Regions from separate parts of the Aeromicrobium sp. UBA7512 genome, predicted to be linked through region 2. Evidence: riboswitches for the same ligand, from Rfam matches in the RefSeq annotation. Region 2 holds a riboswitch; the other holds the start of a gene.
What was found. Region 2 has a riboswitch for thiamine pyrophosphate ahead of B2363_RS11820 (ECF transporter S component). Riboswitches for the same ligand answer to the same signal wherever they lie in the genome.
Positions count from the first base shown of each region.

Region 1 (3,880 bases), on a different contig from region 2:
GTCGCTGCGGGTCGGCGTAGTCGTTCTGCTCACCCGACGACCAGCCGAAGCGCACGAGACGACCTCCCGGCGCGAGGCCGCGGTACAGCGCGCGCCCGATGGGTCCCGCGACGCCGTCGAGGACGACGGTGGGGATGCCGGCGTCGCGAAGATGGAGCTGCCAGTCGGGGGAGCGGTGGTCGAGGGCGAGAGTGGCGCCGAACCGCGTGGCGAGCGCGGCCTTGTCCGGACCGCCGGCCAGCCCCACGGTCCGTGCGCCGACGTTCGCCGCGCCCTGGAGGAGCAGCGGGCCGAGTCCGCCGGCCGCCGAGGTCACCACGACGACGTCCTCGGGCACCAGCTCGGCGAGCTCCAGGATCGCGGTGGCGGTGCGACCCGTCCCGATCGCGGCCACGGCGGTGGCGGCGTCCATCCCGTCGGGGATCGGGTGGGCGCGCCCGGCGTCGACGACCGCCTGCTCCGCGTAGCCACCGCCACCGAAGCCGAGATGTGCCACGACGCGGCGTCCGAGCCACTCCGCGTCGACGTCCGGGCCGATCCGGTCGACCACGCCTGCCACCTCGCGGCCGGGGACGAGCGGCAGCTCGGGCGCCGGTCCGGCTCCGAACGCCTCCCCGGCACGGATGGAGGTGTCGAGCAGGTGCACGCCGGCTGCCTCGACGGCGATACGGAGCTGGCCTGGTGCCGGTTCCGGATCGGGGAGGGTCTCCAGGCGCAGGACGTCGGCGGGGCCGAACTCGTGGTGTCGTATCGCGTGCATGAGCCCATGAGACAACCTCAACCGGAGTTGAGGTCAAGGGTGCTCGTCGCGCGTGCCGAAGGCGTCCTCCGTGCGTAGGGTCGTGGGCATGACGCCGATCCTGCTGACGTCCGACGATCCCCGCGGCATCCTGCTGTTCGCCCCTGGTGCGGGCGGCGACCCGTCCCGCTACGAGCGGCTGCTCCGCGCCGCCGCCGACGCGGGCTTCATCGTGGCCGCGCCGGCCCATCACCTGACCGAGATCTTCACCGACGACGTGGTGCGTGAGCGCGTGTCCGCTCTCCGCGTGCCACTGACGGAGATCGGGCGGGATGACCTCCCTGTCGTGGCGGCCGGGCACTCGCTGGGCGGGTGCGCGGCCCTGTGCCTCGCGGGGGCCCAACCGCGGAACCGTCAGGGCGAGGCGTTCGAGGTCCCCTCGGAGCCGCGGGTCACCCGAGTCATCGTGCTCGCGCCGGCGGCCGGCTGGTTCGCCGGGCCCGACGCCCTCGACGAGGTCACGGTGCCGATCACCGCGTTCGTCGGGTCGGAGGACGACGTGACGCCCCCGGAGTCGGCCGAGGTGCTGCGCCCGGCTCCCGCCGGAGTCGACCTGCGTCGCCACGAGGGTGTCGGCCACTTCGACTTCATGTCGCCGCTGCCGTCGAACAAGGTGCCCACGCCGGGCCTGGACCACGACGCCTTCCAGGACCGCTTCGTCGCGGAGTTCGTCGCAGCGCTGGGCTAGGCGTCGGCACGACGAAGGCATGGCGCTAGCCTGTGAGCGCCAAGACACGGGGTGCCCCGCCGGGGCTGAGATCACACCCGTCGAACCTGATCTAGTTCGCACTAGCGAAGGGATGTCGCGATGTCGCGCACGCCTGAAGACCTGCTCACCTCCACCACTGAAGCCCTGGCCCGGGTGCGCGCGGACGCGCCCCTCGTGCAGTGCCTCACCAACAGCGTCGTGGTGAACTTCACCGCCAACGCCCTGCTGTCCGTGGGCGCCGCCCCCGCGATGGTCGACGTACCCGAGGAGGCCGGACCGTTCGCAACCGTCGCCGGCGGGGTGCTGATCAACCTCGGCACCCCGGCCGGGGAGCAGCGTGAGGCCATGCTCGAGGCGGCCTCGGCCGCTGCGGGGGCCGGCACGCCGTGGGTGCTCGACCCCGTGGCGGTCGGATCCCTCCCGGTCCGCACCCCGTTCGCCCACCGGCTGCGCGACCTGCGGCCGACGGTGATCCGGGGCAACGCCTCGGAGATCATCGCGGTGGCGGGCGCGGGTGCCGGAGGCCGCGGCGTCGACTCCACCGACGACGTCGACGGCGCGCTGGACGTGGCCCGGAAGCTCGCCTCCACCACCGGGGGCGTCGTCGCCGTTTCCGGGCCGGTCGACGCCGTGACCGACGGCGAGCGCGTCGTGCGGATCGCCAACGGTCACGAGCTCCTGACGAGGGTCACGGGCGGTGGCTGTGCGCTCGGAGCTGTCATGGCCGCGTTCGCCGCGGTCACCGAGGACGCGTTCACGGCCACGGTCGCGGCCGTCACGGTCTACACGGTGGCAGCGGAGCTGGCGGCCGAGCGCAGTGCAGGGCCCGGCAGCTTCGCGGCCTCGTTCATCGACGCTCTGGACTCGGTCGACGCGGCCGACCTCGCGGCGCGGGCGCGGCTGTCATGACCGACCTGTCGGTGTACCTGGTGACCGACAGCGCCCTGGCCGCCTCGCGCGGACGCGACGTCGCCGAGACGGTGGCCGAGGCGGTGGCCGGGGGAGTGACGACCGTGCAGGTGCGCGAGAAGGACCTCCCGGCCGCGCGGTTCCTCGAGACCGTGCTGGCCGTCTCGCGTGCGCTGCCCGACGACGTCGCCCTGATCGTCAACGACCGGGTCGACGTGTTCCTGGCCGCGCGTGCCGCGGGCGCCCGGGTGACGGGTGTGCACGTCGGGCAGTCCGACCTGCCGCCCTCCCTCGTGCGTCGGCTGGTGGGGGAGGGCGCGGTGATCGGCGTGAGCGCGGCGACTCCCGCCGAGCTCGCAGCGGCCGCCGCCGACCCCGGTCGCGTCGACTACGTCGGGTTGGGGGTGGTCCGGCAGACCGCCACCAAGACCGACGCGCCACCGCCCCTGGGGGTGGCGGGCTTCGCCGATCTCGCGCGGTCGACGCAGCTGCCGACCGTCGCGATCGGCGGGATCAGGCTCGCCGACGTGGCTCCGCTGCGGGCCGCCGGTGCGGCGGGAGCCGCCGTGGTCTCCGGCATCTGCGCCGCGGAGGACCCGCGGCGCGCGGCCGCGGAGTTCGCGGCGGCCTGGGCAGGCGTCGCATGAGCGGCGGGAACCGTGTGCCGCGCGTGCTCGCCATCGCGGGCACCGACCCGACGGGCGGCGCGGGGATCCAGGCCGACCTGAAGAGCATCGCCGCCTCCGGCGGTTACGGCATGGCGGTGGTCACGGCACTGGTGGCCCAGAACACCCGCGGCGTCCGCTCGGTCCACGTGCCGCCGACCGACTTCCTCGCCGAGCAGCTGGACGCGGTCAGCGATGACGTGACCGTGGACGCGGTGAAGATCGGGATGCTGGCGGGCCGCGAGGTGATCGAGACGGTCGGGGCGTGGCTTCGCCGGACCCGACCGCCGGTGGTCGTGATCGACCCGGTCATGATCGCCACGAGCGGCGACCGCCTGCTCGACGCCGACGCCGAGCAGGCGCTGCGCGACCTCCTGCCGCTGGCGCATCTGATCACGCCGAACGTGGCCGAGCTCGCGGTGCTCGCGGGGCGTGCTCCGGCGGCCCGGTGGCCGGACGTGCTGGAGCAGGCGCGGGAGGTCTCGGCCGCCCACGACGTCGTCGTCCTGGCGAAAGGTGGGCACGTCGAGGGCGATGCCGTGCCGGACGCGCTCGTCGACGTGGGCGGCACCCGGCTCGGCGGCCGTGAGGTCGTGGAGTTCCCCGGAGTCAGGATCGCGACGACCAACACGCACGGGACGGGCTGCTCGCTGTCCTCGGCCGTGGCCACGCACCGAGCCCGTCTCGGGTCGTGGGAGCCGGCGACCGCGGAGGCGAAGCGGTGGCTGACCGAGAGCATCCGTCATGGAGCGTCACTCGAGGTGGGCCGGGGCAACGGGCCGATCAGCCACTTCGCCG
Region 1 covers NZ_DLNK01000003.1:25,994-29,873, forward strand. The annotation lists gene B2363_RS01955 (alcohol dehydrogenase catalytic domain-containing protein) at 1-760, opposite strand, end outside; gene B2363_RS01960 (alpha/beta hydrolase family protein) at 849-1,487, shown strand; TPP riboswitch at 1,525-1,617, shown strand; gene thiM (hydroxyethylthiazole kinase) at 1,608-2,417, shown strand; gene thiE (thiamine phosphate synthase) at 2,414-3,064, shown strand; gene B2363_RS01975 (bifunctional hydroxymethylpyrimidine kinase/phosphomethylpyrimidine kinase) at 3,061-3,880, shown strand, end outside.
Region 1: another riboswitch for thiamine pyrophosphate. It lies ahead of thiM (hydroxyethylthiazole kinase); the one in region 2 lies ahead of B2363_RS11820 (ECF transporter S component).

Region 2 (3,880 bases):
CATGCAGGACCACGTCGCGGTCGCGCGGCAGGTCCGGATCGTGCGTGGAGACGGCCACCGTGGCACCTGCCTGCGCCGACGCCCCCAGCCAGCCGGCGACGGTCGCCCACGTGCCTCGGTCCTGTCCGACGGTGGGCTCGTCCGCGAGGACCAGCCCCGGCCGGTGCGCGCAGCTGGCCGCGAGCGCCAGCCGGCGCTGCTCTCCGCCCGACAGCCGGTAGGGGTGATCGTCACCACGGCCGACCAGGCCGATGACCTCGAGCACCGCGTCGACGTCGACGGTGCGCCCGAACGCCGCAGGGCTGGCCTCCAGCTCCTCGCGCACCGTCCGCGCGACGAAGCCGAGCTCGGGGTCCTGGGGGCACCAGCCGAGCTCGGCCGGTGCGTCGACTTCCCCCGAGACGGGCTCCAGGAGTCCGCCCAGCGCCAGCAGCGCCGTGGACTTGCCCGCTCCGCTGCGGCCCACGAGCGCTGTCAGGGTGCCGGGTGCCAGCTCGAGCGTCAGCCCGTCGACCGCCCGCGTGCGCTCGGTGCCCCGCAGCGTGCGCGTGACCCGGTCGATCACCAGCGCACGCGCGGTGACGCCGGCCGGGGCGAACGGGTGCACCAGTTCCTCAGGGATCCAGGCCGGCTCGGGCGCCGGGCGCCCCGGCATCCATAGCGCCTCCGGCACGGCAGCGCCACGGAACGACGGCACGGACCCGTCGAAGACCGGTCGCCCCTCCTCGAGCACGACGACCCGGTCGACATGGTCGAGCCAGAGCTCGAAGCGGTGCTCGACCACGAGGAGCGAGCGGTCACCGACGACGCGCAGGACGGCGTCGCGGACCTCCGCCGCCAGCTCGGCGTCCAGCATGGACGTCGGCTCGTCCAGCAGGAGCAGGTCCGGCTCCGTCGCCAGGGCGCCCGCGAGCGCGAGACGGTGCCGCTCTCCGCCCGACAGTGCACTGGTGAAGCGCTCACGCCCCTGATCCAGGCCCACCGCCTCGAGCGCGGCGTCGACCCGTCGCCAGATCTCCTCGCGCGGCAGACCCAGGTTCTCCGGGCCGAACGCCACGTCGCGCCCGATCCGGTCCGCGACGATCGACGAGGACGGGTTCTGGGTGACCATCCCGATGCGCCCGTGCACCTCGACCGATCCGCTGGCCTCGCCGACCAGCGTCGTGCCGAGTGCGCCGGCGATCGCATGCAGGGCGGTCGACTTGCCACTGCCGCTGGGCCCGACCAGCAGGACGCGCTCACCGGGGTCGATGCGCAGGTCAAGCCGGTCGAGCGCCGGGCGGCGGGCGTGCAGCGGCGTCCAGGAGTAGTCGTGGAACGCGACCGTCACTGCCGGCCGGCAGCGAACGAGTCGAGCGCACCTGCCTGTGCGAGCGCACGCACCAGGAGCCAGCCACCCAACCCGGCGATGATGATGCCGGACGTGACGAAGAAGCCCAGGTGGAACAGCCGCCACGTCAGGTCCCAGTCCGCGTAGTAGTAGTTCCATTCGTAGAAGGCTGCGAAGACCGCCGACAACGCGCCCGCGAGGACGGCAGTCGGCAGGTCGAACCTCCGGTACAGGAAGATCGCGAACGCGAGCTCGGCCCCGAGCCCTTGGACGAGGCCCGAGATCAGCACCGCGCTGCCCCACTCGGTGCCGCCGAGGACGATCGTGGACACGAGCGCGGCGACGAGCTCGGTGGCGAGCGCCGCACCTGGGCGGCGGACGATCAGGCCGCCGACGACGCCGGCGATGAGCCACATCCCGGCGAGGAGGGCCGCAGCCGGCTTGAATCCCACGGCCGCACCGATGTCGACGAGGGCGTAGAGCTTCCCCCAGCCCCAGAAGACGACGCCGAACGCGACGCCGAGCATCGTGATGGTCACCAGGTCGAGCGTGCGATACCTCGTGGTGGAACGGACAGCAGATGTCATCGTGACTCCCTTCGCCGGTGCTAACCGGAGCAGGTTCAAGGGTCTGCGGCTGTTCCGCACTCTCAGCGCCCTCTGCATGGCGCTCCCCTGTCGTGTGCAGCCAGCCTAGCCTCCCGTGGCGGGCGCGGCACCGGGGGCGGCCCCCGAGGCGATTCCGTCCTCTGCCCAGGAGGCCCGAGCCGCGAGCCGGCCCAGCGGTGGGAGCTGCATCAGCACCAGGCAGGCGGTCCAGCCGATCGCGGTGCCCAGGGCGTTGCCGACGAGGTCGTCGACATCGGCGATCCGGCCGGTTCCCACGACGAGCACTCCGGCGAGCTGCACCGCCTCGATGGCCACGCTGACCAGCAAACCCACGGCCGCCGCCCGGCGCACCGTCCGGACTCGGGTGACGAGCGGCAGGAGCATTCCGAGGGGCACGAAGAGCAGGATGTTCAGGAGCATCCCGGCAGGGTCGTCCAGGACGTCGATGAACGGCGTGAGGTGGACCAGGACGCGCCACGGCCGCGGGTCGTCCGTGGCGACGGGGAACGGCAGGAGCACGTGCGCCAAGGCGGCGGCGCCGTAGACGCACGCGACCACGCCGACCGCGGCGCGCAGCGGAGTGAGGCGCCCGCGACGGTGCAGGCACCCGAGCGACGCGGCGATCGCGGCGATCGTCGCCGGGATCAGCACGGGGAGCATGGGGATCTCGACGGTGGGCACCGGAGAATCCTCTCAACCCCCGGGCACGCCAAGGGCGGGGGCGGGTCCGCAGAGACCCGCCCCCGCTCCCCCGGCGGCACTCAGTCGCGACGCGTGCGGCGACGTTGCAGCATCACGGCTGCACCAGCCACGACCAGGGCACCGCCGAGGACTGCGACACCGAGCCCTGGGCCACCGGCGGCGGCCAGGTAGTCGTCGCTGGCCCAGTCGTCGTCCGACGCGTCGCCGCCGGCGTCGGCGGCGACGATCTCCACCGGGACCTCGGCGATGACGACGCCCCGGCTGAGCACCTTCACCGTGTGGGAGCCCAGCGGCGCGTTGGTCGGGATGCGCACCGAGGCCTCGCCCGAGGTGCTCACCACTCGCGTGCCCATCGCGATCGGGTCGGAGTGCAGCTCGAAGGCCAGCTCCTTGCCGATCCAGTCCGGCCCGAACGCGAAGGTGATCGTGTCGCCGGGCGACAGCACGTCGGAGCTGAGCAGCTCGACCTCATCGTCGGCGGGCTCCTCGCCCGGGTCGGTCGTGGGCTCGGTCGTCGGCTCCGCGGTCGGTTCGGCCGTCGGCTCCGAGGTCGGCTCCGAAGTCGGCTCGGTCGTCGGCTCCGAAGTCGGCTCGGTCGTCGGCTCCGAGGTCGGCTCGGTCGTCGGGTTGGTGACGGGGTCGCCCGAGACCGGGATGCTGCCGAGATCCAGCGCGGACGGACCCGCGCAGGTCAGTGCCGCCGGCAGCGTGGTGCTCGTGGTGTGGATCGTCGCCGCAATGGTGAAGTCCTGCGGCATGCCCAGCGCCACCGACTCGGCCGCGTAGGCCGGGACGGTGATCGAGGGCACCGTGCCCGAGGCCGGGATCAGCCACGGGGAGCCGGCCTGCTGCGGGATGTCCGTGCGGGGGGAGCTCAGGTTCGGGATCGCGACCGTCGACGTCTGACCGCCGGTGGTGAGCGTGATGGCGGCATCGGTCGAGCCGCCCTCGGCCGACCGGCCACCCAACAGGAGCACGGTCGACTCGCGCAGCAGCTCCGGCATCGTCAGCGTGATGCTGACCCCGCGCTCCGCGATGGTCTCACCGGGGCGCACTGAGCCGGGAACCGTCGTCTCGGCCAGGACGCCGATGTCGTGGTTGCCCAGGTTGAGTCCGCCAGCGACGACCTCGCACACGTACGTGAAGCTCTTCGAGATGTCGACCGGCTCAGTCGGCGTGGGCTCGGTCGGCTCCGTGGTGGGCTCGGTCGTCGGCTCCGTGGTGGGCTCCGTGGTGGGCT
Region 2 covers NZ_DLNK01000007.1:180,394-184,273, forward strand. The annotation lists gene B2363_RS11815 (ABC transporter ATP-binding protein) at 1-1,330, opposite strand, end outside; gene B2363_RS11820 (ECF transporter S component) at 1,327-1,917, opposite strand; TPP riboswitch at 1,907-2,016, opposite strand; gene B2363_RS11825 (VanZ family protein) at 2,023-2,619, opposite strand; gene B2363_RS11830 (DUF6801 domain-containing protein) at 2,700-3,776, opposite strand.